One region of the Corynebacterium sp. Marseille-Q4381 genome, then DNA from elsewhere that is predicted to be linked to it. Evidence: predicted binding sites of a transcription regulator. Region 1 holds the regulator's gene; the other holds the start of a gene.

Evidence for each region. Region 1 encodes LexA, which represses DNA repair genes until DNA is damaged. Its sites were predicted from a motif close to CGAACANNTGTTCG; they were not measured.
Region 2: V6D40_RS00305 (HNH endonuclease signature motif containing protein) is a predicted target of LexA. The motif match lies at 1,988-2,001, and genes of this name have one in related genera.

What each region holds. Positions count from the first base shown of each region.
Region 1 is NZ_JBAJNR010000001.1:238,103-245,742, forward strand. Features, by position in the region: gene hrpA (ATP-dependent RNA helicase HrpA) at 1-1,398, shown strand, start outside; gene nrdR (transcriptional regulator NrdR) at 1,408-1,866, opposite strand; gene V6D40_RS01225 (hypothetical protein) at 1,877-2,200, opposite strand; gene lexA (transcriptional repressor LexA) at 2,390-3,070, shown strand; gene V6D40_RS01235 (DeoR/GlpR family DNA-binding transcription regulator) at 3,076-3,864, shown strand; gene V6D40_RS01240 (HPr family phosphocarrier protein) at 3,914-4,183, shown strand; gene V6D40_RS01245 (uracil-xanthine permease family protein) at 4,195-5,496, opposite strand; gene V6D40_RS01250 (HNH endonuclease signature motif containing protein) at 5,532-6,632, opposite strand; gene nagB (glucosamine-6-phosphate deaminase) at 6,751-7,473, shown strand; gene hflX (GTPase HflX) at 7,470-7,640, opposite strand, start outside.
Region 2 is NZ_JBAJNR010000001.1:53,047-60,686, reverse strand. Features, by position in the region: gene pdxS (pyridoxal 5'-phosphate synthase lyase subunit PdxS) at 1-597, shown strand, start outside; gene V6D40_RS00305 (HNH endonuclease signature motif containing protein) at 608-1,903, opposite strand; gene dop (depupylase/deamidase Dop) at 2,180-3,691, shown strand; gene V6D40_RS00295 (ubiquitin-like protein Pup) at 3,684-3,869, shown strand; gene pafA (Pup--protein ligase) at 3,870-5,243, shown strand; gene V6D40_RS00285 (helix-turn-helix transcriptional regulator) at 5,236-6,156, shown strand; gene V6D40_RS00280 (helix-turn-helix transcriptional regulator) at 6,159-7,091, shown strand; gene tatA (Sec-independent protein translocase subunit TatA) at 7,097-7,381, shown strand; gene tatC (twin-arginine translocase subunit TatC) at 7,421-7,640, shown strand, end outside.

The DNA.
Region 1 (7,640 bases):
GCGGCGCTGTTGACCGACGACAACCTCGACACGTCCGAGGAGGCGTTCCCGCCGCTCTGGCGCCAAGGCACGATCGATTACGAGCTGCGCTACAAGTTCGAGCCCGGCGCCCCGTTCGACGGACTCACGGTGGTGGTGCCCGTGCCGCTGCTCGCGGGTTTCGAAGCGGACGGGTTCGACTGGCTGGTGCCGGGGCTGCGCCTCGAGCTGGTCACGGAACTCATCCGCACGCTACCGAAGGCGCTGCGCAAACACGTCGTGCCGGTGCCGGACTTCGCCGCCCGCGCGGTGCCGCTGCTCGACGAGGAGCTTCCGCTTGTCGACGCCCTCTCAAACGCCCTGCGCGCCGCCGGCATCTCCGGCGTCAACGGGACCGACTTCAACCCCGCGGCGCTGCCTGACCACTTGAAAGCGACGTACGCGGCGATTGACAAGCGCGGCAACATCATCGACCACGACACCGACCTCGCCGCGCTGAAGCGCAGGCAGGCGGGCAAAATCCGCTCGTCGGTGGCGAAGCGCGCCGCTGCCAGCGCCTCGGAAACGGTAAAGAAGTGGACCGCCGACACGCTCGGCGCGGTGCCCGAAACCGTCACCACAGTCATCGAGGGCAACGAGGTCGACGCGTACCCCGCGCTCGAGGTCACGCCGGACGGCGTAAAGGTGTCGGTGCACCCGACAAAGGCGGCCGCCGACGCGTCGATGACGACGGCAACGTTGACGCTGCTGCTTCGCGAGATCCCCGTGTCCGTGCAGCAGATGACGAAGGGGCTACCGTTGCGCCACAAGGTGGCCGTGGACCATTACCCGCACGGCGGCGCGGAGGGCTTGGTTGACGACGCCCGCGTCGCAGTCATCCGCGACCTCATGCTCTCGCACGGCGGCGCAGTGCGCACCCCGGAAGAGTTCGACGCGCTTGTCAAGGAGATCAAGCCAAAGGTTCCTGGCGAGGTGCGCCGCATCGTGGTGGGGCTCGCGCCCGCGCTGGTGGAGTACGCGAATATGCGAACCGAACTGGCGAATTGGGAAGGCCCGGCGATCGATGACATGCGCTCTCAGCTGGACTTCTACCTGCCGAAGCACGCAATCACCATCCACGGCGCGGACCACCTGCAACACCTGCCGCGCTACATTGAAGCGATGCGCATCCGCTTGGAAGACATGCGCTTGGACCCAGACCGCGACGCCGACCGCCAGTCGGTCGTCGACGAGTCGAAGCGCTACCTCGAGGCGCGTGTCGCGAAACTGCCTGCGAGTGTGCGGAAGTCTCGCGCCTACAAAGACATCCTGTGGCGCATCGAGGAGCTGCGCGTCAGCCTGTTCGCTCAGCGGCTGGGCACGCCGCAGCCGGTGAGCCAGCGACGAATTGAGAAGCTCGCCGACAAGCTCGGGCGCTGATACCGGGCGCTAGAATTCCGAACGGTCGCGCCTGCGCATGAGGCGGATCTCGGACTCGAAATCGTCCGCGCTTTCGAACGACTTGTACACGGAGGCGAAGCGCAGGTACGCCACCTCGTCGAGCGCGCGCAGCGGTTCAAGCACCGCGAGGCCGATCTGGTTCGCCGGCACCTGCGAGCTGCCTTGAGCGCGCACCGTCTCCTCAACTTGCTGCGCGAGGCGCTTCAGCGCGTCGTCGGACACGTCGCGGCCCTGGCAGGCGCGACGCACACCCAGGATAAGTTTGTCGCGGTCGAACGGCTCGCTGACCCCGTTGCGCTTGACCACTGTCAGCACGGCTTTCTCCACCGTGGTGAAGCGCCCCCCGCACTCCGTGCACTCGCGGCGTCTACGGATCGCGGCGCCGCCTTCCACCGTGCGCGAATCGGTCACGCGCGACTGCTCATGATGGCAGAACGGGCAAAACATGACCTCTATCCTAGCGCGCCGCTTCCAAGACGCTGCTGGGTTGAACCGGCGCATCCCCCGCGCCGAACGCGCCGCCGAAGAGCGACCCGGCGATCAGCGCCGCCGCCATCAGCCCGCCGAGGGCGAGATTATCGCGACGCTCGCGACCCGGTTCGAACCCGTCGTGCTGCGGAAGAGCGCGGCCACCGGCAGGGGCAGCCGTTCGCTCCGCCGTTCGATTCGCGGGCGCTAACGTTCGAACAACGGCACGTTCGCCCGTGCGGGAACTCCCGCGGTTGACGTCCCAAACCTCCGACGCCGGTGCGCCGCCGTACGGGTAAATCATGGTGGTCATTGCTTATCTCCTCTCATTCAACTGGGCCAAATACTAACTGCCCGCCCAACACGGGCGCCGGTTCGTACGCTCACCTGTTCTAACGCCCACATGTTCGATTTATAGCACACCGGTGGAGAATATCGAACACACTTGCTTAGCGTGGTAGCTTCGTCGATAAGCAACTGCCCCAACGTCCAAGGAGAACGCATGCCGCGCAAGAAGGCGGACCCGAACGAACTCGACATGAGCGCTCTCTCCGAGCGCCAGCGCCGCATTCTGCAGGTAATCCAGGACGCGGTCGTGCTGCGCGGCTACCCGCCAAGCATCCGCGAGATCGGCGACGCGGCGGGCCTGCAGTCCACCTCCTCGGTGGCGTACCAGCTTAAAGAGCTGGAGAAGAAGGGGTTCCTGCGCCGCGACCCGAACAAACCTCGCGCCGTGGACCTGCGCCACCTGCCGGAACCCGTGAAACGAAAGAAGGCGGCCCCCGCCGAAACCCCGGAAGAGGCGTCGAGCCCGCGGTTTGTTCCGGTTGTCGGGCAGATTGCCGCGGGAGCGCCGATCCTGGCGGAGGAGAACGTCGAGACGTACTACCCGCTGCCGGATGAGCTGCTCGGGGACGGTGACGTGTTCATGCTCAAAGTCGTCGGCGATTCCATGATCGACGCGGCGATTCTCGACGGCGACTGGCTAGTCGTGCGATCGCAGCCGGTGGCTGAAGAAGGCCAAATTGTCGCCGCGCTGATCGACGGCGAAGCGACGGCGAAAGTGTTCCACAAGGACGCGACGGGCGTGTGGCTTCTTCCGCGCAACGAGGCCTTCTCCCCTATTAAGGGCGACGACGCCGAGATTATGGGCCTCGTCGTGTCTGTCTTCCGAGCACTGTAGCAGCGATGCAGGCCGAGGAACGCCGCCGCCAAATCGCCGCGCTGACCGCCGTTGAGGGGCGGGTGAGCGTTGCGGAGCTTGCTGAGCGCTTCGACGTCACCGCTGAAACAATTCGGCGGGACTTGGCCGCGTTGAACGACGAAGGGGTGGTCCAGCGCGTCCACGGGGGTGCGGTGGCGAGCCAGGGATATATGACGTCCGAGTTTCCGCTGGCTGCGCGGTTGCGCTCTGCGCTTGATGCGAAGGAGGCGATCGCGAGGGCGGCAGCGGCGTTTTTGCCTTCGGAGCCCGGCAAGTCAATTTTTCTGGATTCGGGCACGACGATCAGCGCGTTGGCGCAGCGGATAGCGTTCCTGCCGGAGGCGAGTTCGTGGTCGATTGTGACGAACTCGCTGCCGGCGGCGCTGGAGCTCGCCGAAGCCGGCGTCGGCGACGTGCAGCTTCTCGGCGGGACGGTGCGGGCCATTGCGCAGGCGGTCGTGGGTGACACGGCGCTGCGGACGCTTGCGCTTTTGCGTGCCGACGTCGCGTTTGTCGGCACCAACGCCCTCACAGTGGACCACGGCCTATCCACCGCCGACGCGCACGAAGCCGCGGTGAAGGCTGCGATGGTAACCAACGCGCGCCGCGTGGTGGTGCTGTGCGACTCGACGAAGCTCGGCAACGACTACCTGGTGAGTTTCGCCCCGCTCGACGCGGTGGACGTGGTGGTGACTGACTGGGGTGCTCCGCAGTCCTTGGTCGCCGATCTTGAGAGGCACGGGGTCAATGTCGTCATCGCCGACAGTCTCTAGACTGGTTGTCACTGCAACTGATGTTCGCGCACAACGAAAGGACCCCATCATGGCTTCCAAGACGGTGAAGGTTGGCTCCCACGTGGGCCTGCACGCGCGCCCAGCGACCGTTATCGCCGACGCCGCGGGCGAGTACGACGACGAAGTCATTCTCTCGCTTGTCGGAGGCGACGATGAGGACGAAACGGATGCCGCCTCAGCGCTGATGATCATGGCGATGGGCGCCGAATTCGGCGACGAGGTCACCGTCACCTCCGACAACCCGAAGGCCGTCGAGTCGATCGCGGCGCTGATCGAGCGGAACTTGGACGACGCTTAGGAGGGCGTCGTTTAGCGGTACTGCCCCTCGCCGATGGTGTCGTAGATCCAGCGCATGATCGGGTACACCACGATGATCCCGACGGAGCCCAACGCGATGCCTTCAAGGGCAACCTGGCCGGCGTGCAGCGTGAGGTTGCCGATACCCACGATCAGCGCCACCGCCGCAGCAGTGAGGTTCACCGGATCGGTGAAGTCGACGCGGTTGTCCTGCCAGATGCGAACGCCCAGCATGCCGATCAGCCCGTAGAGCACCAGGCAGGCGCCGCCGAGCACGCCCGCTGGAATGGTGAAAATAACGGCGCCGAACTTCGGGATGAACGCCAATACGATCGCGAACACCGCCGCGACCCAATAGGCGGCCGTGGAATACACCTTCGTCGCCGCCATCACGCCGATGTTTTCGGCGTAGGTCGTGGTGCCGGAGCCGCCGAAACCGCCGGCGAGTGTGGTCGCGATGCCGTCGCCAATCAGCGCTTTGCCCTGCAGGGAGTCGAGGTCGCGGTGGGTCATCTCGGACACCGCCTTGACGTGACCGACGTTTTCGGCGATGAGCACCACCAGCACGGGCAGCGTCACCAGCACAGCCGAAAGGCGGAACTCCGGCGTGTGGAAGGCGGGCAAGCCCACCCAGGGGGCGGCGCCGATGGTGTCTAAGGCGGCGTCGTCAAGACCGCCCGTCAGGGCGGCGAAAACCCAACCGACAACCACTCCGATGAGGATGGACAGCCTGGACGCCATCCCGCGCGCGGCAACGGTGACCAGAACGATGGTCACAAGCGTGACGCCGGCGACCGCCGGCTGCGTCTCCACGTTCGCCACAGCCGTCGGGGCGAGGTTGAAACCGATGAGCGCCACGATCGCGCCGGTGACCACGGGCGGCATGACGGCGTCGATGACGCGCTTGCCGGCGGCCTGGACGATCACGCCGACGAGGATGAGCGCCAGGCCGGTGATCAGCACGCCGCCGAGCTGCGCACCCATCCCGTACTGCTGCGAGGCAGTCAGCGGGGCGATGAACGCGAACGACGAACCGAGGTAGCTCGGCAGCTTGTTCTTTGTCAGCAGCAGGAAGATGATCGTGCCGAGGCCGGAGAAGAGCAGCGTGGTGTTGACCGGGAACCCGGTCAGGGTGGGCACGAGGAGCGTGGCGCCGAACATAGCGACCACGTGCTGCATGCCGATGCCGATCGTGCGCGGCCAGGAGAGCCGCTCATCCGGGGCGACGACGGCACCGGGGCTCACCCGTTTGCCGTCGCCGTGCAGCGTCCAACCAAATCGTGTCGTATCGGGAGTGCGGGGCGTTTCATTCACGGGGAGCCATTATCGCACCCGAGCGGCGCAATCTCCTACCCCGCGGGCACGCGCGGTCCGAACAGGAGCTCCATCGCGCCGGGGCGGTTGGCGGGTAGAAGGTGCCCGGTCCAGGTTCGGTAGGCCGGCCCGCCGCGGTTCATCACGATGCGACCGGCCCGCCGCCGTCGTTTCTGCCAGCCGGGACTCGCATCATCGGGGTCGTCGTTGTTGATGCGGTTGTGGTACGAGCACAGCACCGCCAGGTTCGAAATGTTCGTCTCGCCGCCGTGTTTCCACGCAGTTACGTGGTGCGTTTCGCAGTGGTCGGCCGGCAACCGGCACCCGGGTACCGCGCAACCGGGCGACACCAGCGCGGCTAAGGTGCGCTGCTTGGTGTTGGCGCGGCGCTGGGTGCGGTACAAGTTCACTGCGCCGTGCTCGGGGTGGAACAGCGCCACCTGGAGATCGCAAGCGTGGTGCAAAGCCAGGTATTGGGCGCCGGTGATTGAGGTGCCGTCGGTAAGCATGAGCTCCGTGTCGTCGCCTGCGCCCTGCAGAATAGCTACGTGCTTATCCAGCGGCACCAGCACGCAGGGCTGCGGCGCAGCTGGCGCGATGCCGCCGCCTGAGTTCTCGAACAACGACCAGAACTTCTCCTCCATCTGCGGCCCCGCGGGTTGACCGGGGTCGAGACCTTCACGCAGGCGGTGCTCAAGATCGGCGAGGCGCCGCTCGTCCGAACCAATGTGGAACCCGCGGGTGCCGCACCGGGAGCGGGTGAACGAAGCCTGCTTCTTGTACGGCTTCTCCTCAACCGGAACGAGTTCTTTCGCGCGCTGCTGCAAATACTTGTACGAGCGGCGCGACTGGAGCAGCTCCACCCGCAGCGCGGCGCGTTCAGCAGCATCAGCGACGAGCTTGAGCTTCTTCTCAATGAGCACCAGCTGATCGAGCGGGAACCGGCCCGCACGCGCCAGCGACACCGCCTGACGCTGCAGCCGCACGTACCGCGTGGGCCCGAAGTACGCGTTGTGCACCGCCTCCCAGTCCCCCGCGGTCGACGAAGAAATGCCGGCGGCAAGCGCCGCGCCGCGGTCGAAGCCCTCGAGGGCATCGACCGTCAACGCGGCGATCATGCTGGCAAACGGGGTCATGGCCAAGACGCTAGAGGCGCAACAACACCAAGTAAAGGGCCCCCTCCGAAATTGTGGATAACCCCGCCGCCGCGCCGAAATCTTCTCCACAATGCGCAGCTGAAGTACATTACTCCACATGGAAATTCTGATCCGCAGCACCAAAGAAGAAGTCGGCGCCGCCGCAGCCGACCTACTGGAGCCCACGGTTCGGGCGGGAGGAGTGCTCGGCTTAGCGACGGGCTCCACCCCCACCCCGACCTACCGAGAGCTCACCCGCCGCCACGTGGAAGAGGGCCTGAGTTTCGGGAACTGCAAAGCGTTTTTGCTGGACGAGTACTACGGCTTACCCGCAACCCACCCCGAGTCGTACTACGCGACGATCCGGCGCGAACTAACCAGCCACATCGACATCGCGGACGCTGACGTGCATTCTCTCGACGGCACCGCGGCAGACGCGGAGGCCGCGGCTGCGGCGTACGAGCGCGCGATCGCTGCCGCCGGCGGCGTCGACCACCAAATCTTGGGCATCGGGGCCAACGGCCACATCGCCTTCAACGAGCCGGGCAGCCCCCTCGATTCGCGCACCCGCGTCATCGACCTGCACCCGCAGACGATCGCGGACAACGCCCGCTTCTTCGACAGCGAGGGGGAAGTGCCGCGCCGCGCACTGACCCAGGGCATCGGCACCATTATGGAGGCCAAGCGCATTGTGCTCATCGCCACCGGCGAAAACAAGGCCGATGCGGTGCGCGCGCTCATCGAGGGCCCGGTCACCGAGGACTGCCCCGCCAGCGCGCTGCAGCGCCACGAGAACGTCGCGGTCATCCTGGACGAGGCGGCAGCCAGCAAGCTCGTCTAAGGGGAGACGACGAACTCGCGGTGTTGGTCGGCGAGGATGCGGGGCAGGCGGACGTCGATAAGCGTGCCGTGCTCCTCGTAGCTTTCTGAACGCACGGTGCCGTGCTCGTGCAGCAGTGACACGACGTCGCCGCGCGTGAAGGGCACCAACATCGTCACGTGCTCATC
Region 2 (7,640 bases), 190 kb from region 1:
TACATCGACGAGTCGGAAGTGCTAAGCCCAGCCGACTACGTCAACCACATTGACAAGCGCGACTTCGAGGTGCCGTTTGTCTGCGGTGCGACGAACCTCGGCGAGGCGCTTCGCCGCATCAACGAAGGCGCCGCGATGATCCGCTCCAAGGGCGAGGCTGGCACCGGCGACGTCTCCGAGGCCACCAAGCACATCCGCAAGATCACCTCCGAGATCGCCGGCCTGCAGGCGATCTGGGCAGGAAACCGCGACGAGCTCTATGTGGCCGCCAAGGAGCTTCAGGCGCCCTACGACCTCGTAGCTTACGTTGCCGAGCACGGCAGCCTGCCGGTGCCCCTGCTCGTCGCCGGCGGCGTGTCCACCCCCGCCGACGCCGCGTTCATGATGCACCTCGGCGCGGACGGCGTGTTTGTCGGCTCGGGTATTTTCAAGTCCGGCAACCCGGAGGCTCGCGCCAAGGCCGTGGTCGCCGCGACCCGCAACTGGCAGGACATCGCCGCCGTCACCCAGGCTTCCCGCGGGCTCGGTGAAGCCATGGTCGGCATCAACGTCGCCGACCTTCCCGCCCCGCACCGTCTCGCGGAGCGCGGCTGGTAACCCTCAACCTCTAGCCAAAGGTCACCTCGTCGGGGTCGAGGACCATCGGACCTTCGAAGTCCTCCACCCGCTTAGGCAGGCTCCGGCCCTCGGCGACGTACCGGGACCCGTCGAGGAACCTAAACTCGATGTACCCGCTGTTGTTGGCGATGTGCGCAAGACCGTGCGAGACCTTCGAGTGGCAGCTTGAACACAGGGGAATCAGGTTGTCGATGTCGGTTGAGCCCCCATCGACCCACTCGTGAATATGGTGGATCTCCATAAACCGCGAGTGGTTGCACCCGGGCATCGCGCACTGGTACTCCCACTGAGCGAGCAGCGCGGTAACCTGCGCATCTGTGGCGAACCGCTGCTGTCTACCCATATTCAGCGTGAGCCCCTTGCCATCCATGATGTGCCAGCGGCCCAGCGCGTTGTGGAGGTACTGCCGGATCGCGCTCGACGGAGCCTGCGGGTTCGAGGGCATCCACGCCCTGCCGTCCGTCGTGCACATGATGTTCACGTGCGCGCCGGGCGCTCGAAGGGGACTGACCGGGTTCGTGCGCACCATGTCGATCATGGTGACGAATGCGTCGTACATCGCTGACTTCAGCGGCGCCCCGAACCGCGACGGCGGCCGGAGGATCTTCTCCGCACTCATCCCCGGATTGGGGCGCGGCTCGTCCACCATCTTCGCAGGGCACGCCTCTTTAGGAGGTTCGGTCTCGTCACCCTCTTGCGCCCCGTAGGATGCCAGTTCCGCAATCTTGAGGGCAGCCTTGAATTTCTCGCCCTCGACTGGTGGGAGAAGGAAACTACCGGCGATCATCCCGTCGTCGCGAGTGTGGGCGTCCAGATACGGCTCGTCGGGCTTTTCATCGTCATCCTTATCCTCGGGTTCGACGCCGGCGAGGACGCGCCGAAGCTCGGTAAACGTCAGTTCCTTTGCCAGCACGAGGAGCCCTCTCTCGTTGCGCTCATTGATGTACCGGAGCAGCAGCCGCACCGTGGTGTAATCCAGCTCGCCATAGCTAAACGCCGTCTTGAGCATCGGAAACTCCTGGAGTTTCCGCGCCACTCGGACGTACTCGTAGGCAGTGGGGACCGGGTAGTGCAACTCGCGGGCGAGCCAGCTTGCGGTGCTCACCGCGCCGAATGAGTAGGCGAGATCGCTGGCGTCAAACTCCGCTATCTGCTCGAGAAGGTCCGATTTCGTCATGTTCGCCCTCTGGTGAGAGCGCCTGATCGCATCTGCGATCTCATATGCTCGCTTCGACGGCGGTTTGGCGTTGACGTCGAAATCGGTGGCGGTAATCGTGCTGGTCATGGCTATGTTTCCTTTGTTTCAAGGTCCTTTTGGACGGAGTGGATACACCATACAAAACGCACCTAACACACGAAGCCACGAATTAGAACACGCGTTCGCATGAAGAGAAAGCAACCTTCAACCTAAAGTAAAGGGTATTATGCCAGGCATAATCCCCTGGGGTTTTGCGGATACCAGACCCCCAACAGCACCGCCCACACGTTCGATACGCCCTCAACCTCAAGTAGACGGTATTATGCCTCGCATAATTTCCGCCCCCCACTAGGCTGGTGACCCATGGCACGTTTTATGGGCACCGAGACCGAGTACGGCATCACTTGTCCCGACGACCCGACGCTGAGCCCGCTGCTCACCTCCACGCACGCGGTGGTGGCGTACGCGGCGCTGCACACGGCGGCGCGGTCGCGGTGGGACTACGAGGAGGAGGCTCCACTCAAAGACACGCGCGGGTTCGACCTCCAGCGCTACCGCACGGTGCCGGTGGTGGACCCGAACGCGATGGGCGTTGCAAACGTGGTGACCGAGAACGGGGCGCGGTTCTACGTCGACCACGGCCACCCGGAGTACTCGGCGCCGGAGACCTCGAACGCGTTCGACGCGATGGTGCAGGACGCAGCGGGGGACATCTACTTGAACAAGGCGGCCGCCGCGGTCCGCCAGCTCTGGGAACAGCAGGTTAGCGTGCTGAACAAGCACGAGCCGTGCCCGCCGTTGAAGTTCTACAAAAACAACGTCGACGGCAAGGGCCAGTCCTACGGCAGCCACGAGAACTACCTCTACTCCCGCGACACCGACTTCCAGCGCCTGACACAGGCGCTGATGCCGTTCTTTGTCACGCGCCAGGTCATCATCGGCGCGGGCCGGGTGGGCATCGGGCAGGCGAACGAGCGGGCGGGGTTCCAGATCTCGCAGCGCGCGGATTTCTTCGAGCAGGAGATCTCCCTGGAGACAACGCTGAACCGCGGCATCGTCAACACCCGCGACGAGCCGCACGCGGATGCGGAGCGGTTCCGCCGCCTCCACGTCATTGTGGGCGACGCCAACATGAGCCAGTACGCGAACTTCCTCAAAGTCGGCATGACCAAGCTGGTGATCGACGCGATCGAGGCCGGGGTGGATTTCTCGGACCTTGCGCTGAAGAATCCGGTCGCGGAGATCAAAAAGGTCTCGCACGATCCGTCGCTCACCCATGAGCTCCTGCTTGCCGACGCCCGCCTCCTCTCCGCCACCGCCATCCTGCGGGAGTATCGGGATCGTTGTGGGGCGTTGGGGGAGCTGGGGGGCGTCGATAAGCAAGTGCTCCAGCTCTGGGGCGAGATCCTCGACGACCTGGAACGCGACCCGCTTTCAACGGCCGACCGCCTGGATTGGACGGCGAAATGGGCGCTGATCAAGCAGTATGTAGATCGCGGCGTGGATATCGCGGACCCGAAGCTGCAGCTGATCGACATTCAGTACTCCGACATCGATCCCGAGAAGTCGCTGTACCACGCGCTGGTGCGCAAGGGGCGGATGAAAACGATGGTGAGTACCGCGGAGATCGAGCACGCGGCGGTGACCCCGCCGAAAGACTCGCGGGCGTACTTCCGCGGGCGTGTGACCTCAAAGTTCGGCGAGGACATCGCTGCGGCCAGCTGGCAGTCGATCATCTTCCGGGTGGGCGACGAGTTGGTGCGGGTGCCGATGGATACGATCGACTCCTTTACCAAGGAAACCGTCGGCGACGCGCTCGACGCAGCTCATGGGGTGCACGAGCTCATTGACGCGTTAGGGTTACAGCATGGCTAATCAGCAGCAGATCTTCGGCTACCCGGGCGGCGACGACGGCGAGGAGCAAGACCTCGAACAATCGCAGGCGCAGATCAACACCCAGGGCACGGACGATCTCCTCGACGAGATCGACGCGCTGCTGGACACCAACGCCGAGGAGTTCGTCCGCTCGTTCGTGCAAAAGGGCGGGCAGTAGATGTACCCCCGCCGCATCATGGGGGTGGAGACCGAGTTCGGGGTCGCCGCCTACCGCGACGGCAAGGCGGTGTTGACGCCGGAGGAGGTCTCGCGCTACCTGTTCCGCCCGGTGGTGGCGAAGCACCGCAGCTCCAACATCTTCACGGCGAACGGCTCCAGGCTGTATTTGGACGTGGGCTCGCACCCCGAATTCGCCACCGCCGAGTGCGACTCGGTCACCCAGCTGCTCAACTACGACAAGGCGGGCGAGGCAATCTTCAGCGAGCTCGCGGCAAAGGCGGTCGAGTCGCTGGCCGCCGACCGGATCGGCGCCGACGTCTACCTGTTCAAGAACAACGTCGACTCCGCCGGCAACTCGTACGGCGCGCACGAGAACTACCTGATCAGCCGCGACCTGGCGCTGAAATCCTTCGGCAAGCAGCTCCTACCGTTCCTGATCACCCGCCAGCTCATCTGCGGCGCCGGCATGATCCAGAAAGGCCGCTTCGTTATCTCGCAGCGTGCCGACCAGGTGTGGGAGGGCGTGTCTTCGGCCACCACGCGCACGCGCCCGATCATCAACACCCGCGACGAGCCGCACGGCGATTCACACCGGTTCCGCCGCATGCACGTCATTGTCGGCGACTCGAACATGTCCGAGCCCACCTTCGCGCTGAAGATCGGCTCGACGCTGCTGGTCATCGAGATGCTCGAGGCGGGCTTCGACCTGCCGGACTTCGAGCTGGAAAACCCGATCAGCCACATCCGGGATATCGCCGCGGATCCGACGGGCGCCACGGAGCTTGCGCTTAAAGACGGCCGCCTCACCACCGCACTCGACGTCCAACGGCAAACCCTCAGCGCCGCGAAGCGCTGGTTGGAGAACCGCCCGGACGAGGGGACACCGAACGCGGACATGGCCAAGGTGGTGGATCTGTGGGAGCGCACCCTCGACGCGATCGCCTCCCAGGACTTCTCCCGCGTGGACACCGAGATCGACTGGGTAATCAAGCGCAAGCTGCTGACCCGCTACAAGGACAAGCTCGGCGCGGACTGGGACCACCCGAAGCTCGCCCAGATCGACCTGACGTACCACGACATCAACCGCGACCGCGGGCTGTTCTACTTACTGGAGCGCAAAGGCCTCGCCACGCGGTGGACCACGGACGAAACCATCGAGCAGGCCGTGGCGCAGGCACCCGCGACCACGCGTGCAGCTTTGCGAGGAAAATTCCTCCACGCCGTGCGGGAAGCGGGCGCGGATTATAACGTCGACTGGGTGCACCTGAAGATCAACCGCCCGCAGCCCACAAGCGTGGAACTGCTCGATCCGTTCGCCACCCAGGACGAGCGCGTGGACGCCCTTATCGCAGAGGTCACCGGCGGTGAGTGAACGCGACGCCGTCCGCCGCCACGTGAACTTGGTGTTCGCGCTGCTCGGCTCCGACCGCCCCCGCTCCACAGAGTGGGTGCGCGCCAACGTGGACGGCTACGACGGCAACTCCGCTAGCGCCTTCCAGATCATGCTGAAGCGCGATGTCAAGGAGCTTCGCTCCATGTGGGTGCCGATCCAGCTTGAAGACGGCGAACTGTGGCTCAACAAAGACCAATACGAGCTTCAGCCCGTGGAGCTCACCGAGGCGGAGGCGACCGTCGTCGGTCTTGCCGCGGACCTTGCGCAGGGGGCGAACCTCGGCGCGTTCGCGCGATCCGGATGGACGAAGCTCGCCGCCTCCGGCGCAACGCGGGCGTTCGACGCACCGGTGTTGGCGTCAGTGTCCAACGACATCACCCGCCTCGACCCCGAGACGCTGCGCAAACTCGTGGCGGGCGTGCGCAACAAGCTGCGCCTCAAGTTCGATTTCCTGCCCGCGCCGGGAGCGCAGGTCCAGCGGCGCACGGTGGACCCTTGGGGGATCGTGCCGTTGAACAACCGCGCCTACCTCGTCGGATGGGACCTCGACAGGGGCCAGGAGCGGGTGTTCCGCGTGCGCAAAATTTCGAACGTCGCCGGAGTGCAGGGCGCGGACGGTTTTCGGGAGGCCTCGGGGGACTTGCAGGGGATCGTCGAAAAGCAACTGAGCTCCAAGCTTGTCGACGCCACCGTCACCCTAACCCCCGGCACCGGCGATGCACTCGCGAGCCGGGGTAAGCGGGACGGCGACACGATTCAGCTGAGCGGCGTGGACCGCGACTGGCTAGTGCGAACGATTGCGGCGCAGGCGCCGAACGTGACTGCCGTGGAACCCGAGGAGGTTCGCCGCGACGTCGTGGCGCTGCTGAGCCGCGTGGGAGGGCAGGAGTAATGGTGTCGGCGAAGCACGAGCGGCAAGAGCGCACGGTGCGCCTGCTCAACCTGCTGGCGTACGTGCAGAAGCACCCCGACTCCACCGTCATGGAGATGGCGCGCGACTTGGGCTCCGACCCGGTGACAATCCGCGACGATCTCAACATGCTGCACCTGTCCGGCGTGGGCAAACACGGCGGTCAGATGATCGACTTGCAGCACGACTGGGCCAGTGTGCGGATTATCGACAGCCAGGGGTTAGACAAGCCGCTGCGCTTGACTCCCACGGAGGCGAGCGCGTTGCTGCTTTTGCTCGAGTCTTTGGAAACCATGCCCGGGCTTGTGGACAGCGCTGCCGTGGCGTCGGCAGCGGCGAAAATCCGCGCGGTGGCCAGGGGAGCTGGTATCGACGACGCGCAGCAAACCCCGTCCGATTCACCCGCCGACGTGATCCGGCAAGCCCTCGGCGGAGGGCAGCAGCTCACGCTGACCTACTACTCGCAGTCTTCCGACGCGACGACCACCCGCACCGTCAGCCCGATCGACATTTTCCACCGGGACGGGCACACCTACCTGCGCGCGTGGCACGGTGATCAGCTGCGGGTGTTCCGGTTTGACCGGATCCGCGAAGTGGAGCTGAGCGATCTGCCGGCGCAGACGCCGGAGGGCGCGAGCCCAACGTTCGATCCGGACGACCCCTTTAGCCTGGCCACGCGCAAACTGGCGGAACTGAAGGTGCGCTCAGACGCGGCGTGGATCGCCGACTACAAGGACATCGAGCTCGGCTCCGAGGAGCGGGAGGGGTGGCTGCCGGCGACCATGCGCTACGGCAGCGACGACTGGTTGGTCCGCTTCTGCCTGAGCGAGGCTGACCGCGTGCAGTTGGTCAGCCCCGCAAGCCTTGCGCGCGAGGTCGAGGCGCGGGCTGAGGCCGCGCGGAGCGTGTTAGGATAACGTCCATGCCGAACCTCGGACCCAGTGAAATCCTCATTATCCTGCTGATTATCCTGCTGCTTTTCGGTGCGAACAAGCTGCCGGATCTTGCTCGGTCCATGGGCCGCTCCGCGCGCATTTTCAAGTCCGAAGTCAAGGAAATGCGCCGCGAGGACATGGAGGACCCAGCCCCGGCACGCCAGGGTGAGCTGCCGCCGAGCCAGGAAGCCCGCAGCGCGACCCAGACCGCACAACCTGCGCAACCTGATGATTTCTGGGACCGTCCCGAAACGCAGCCCCGCCAGCTCTAAAACGTGGCACGCAAGCGCAAGGCCAATCCCGAAGGGGAGATGACGCTTGTTGAGCACCTGCAGGAGCTCCGGCGCCGCGTCATCGTCTCCCTCGCCGCGATCGTCGTCGGCACGGTGATTGGGTTCATCTGGTATCAAAACGCCATCCCGGGGACGATGCCGCTAGGGGAGATCATCCGCCGACCGTACTGCAACCTCCCGCAGGAACTGCGCGCGGACTTCACCCACGACGGTTCCTGCCGCCTTCTGGCCACCAGCC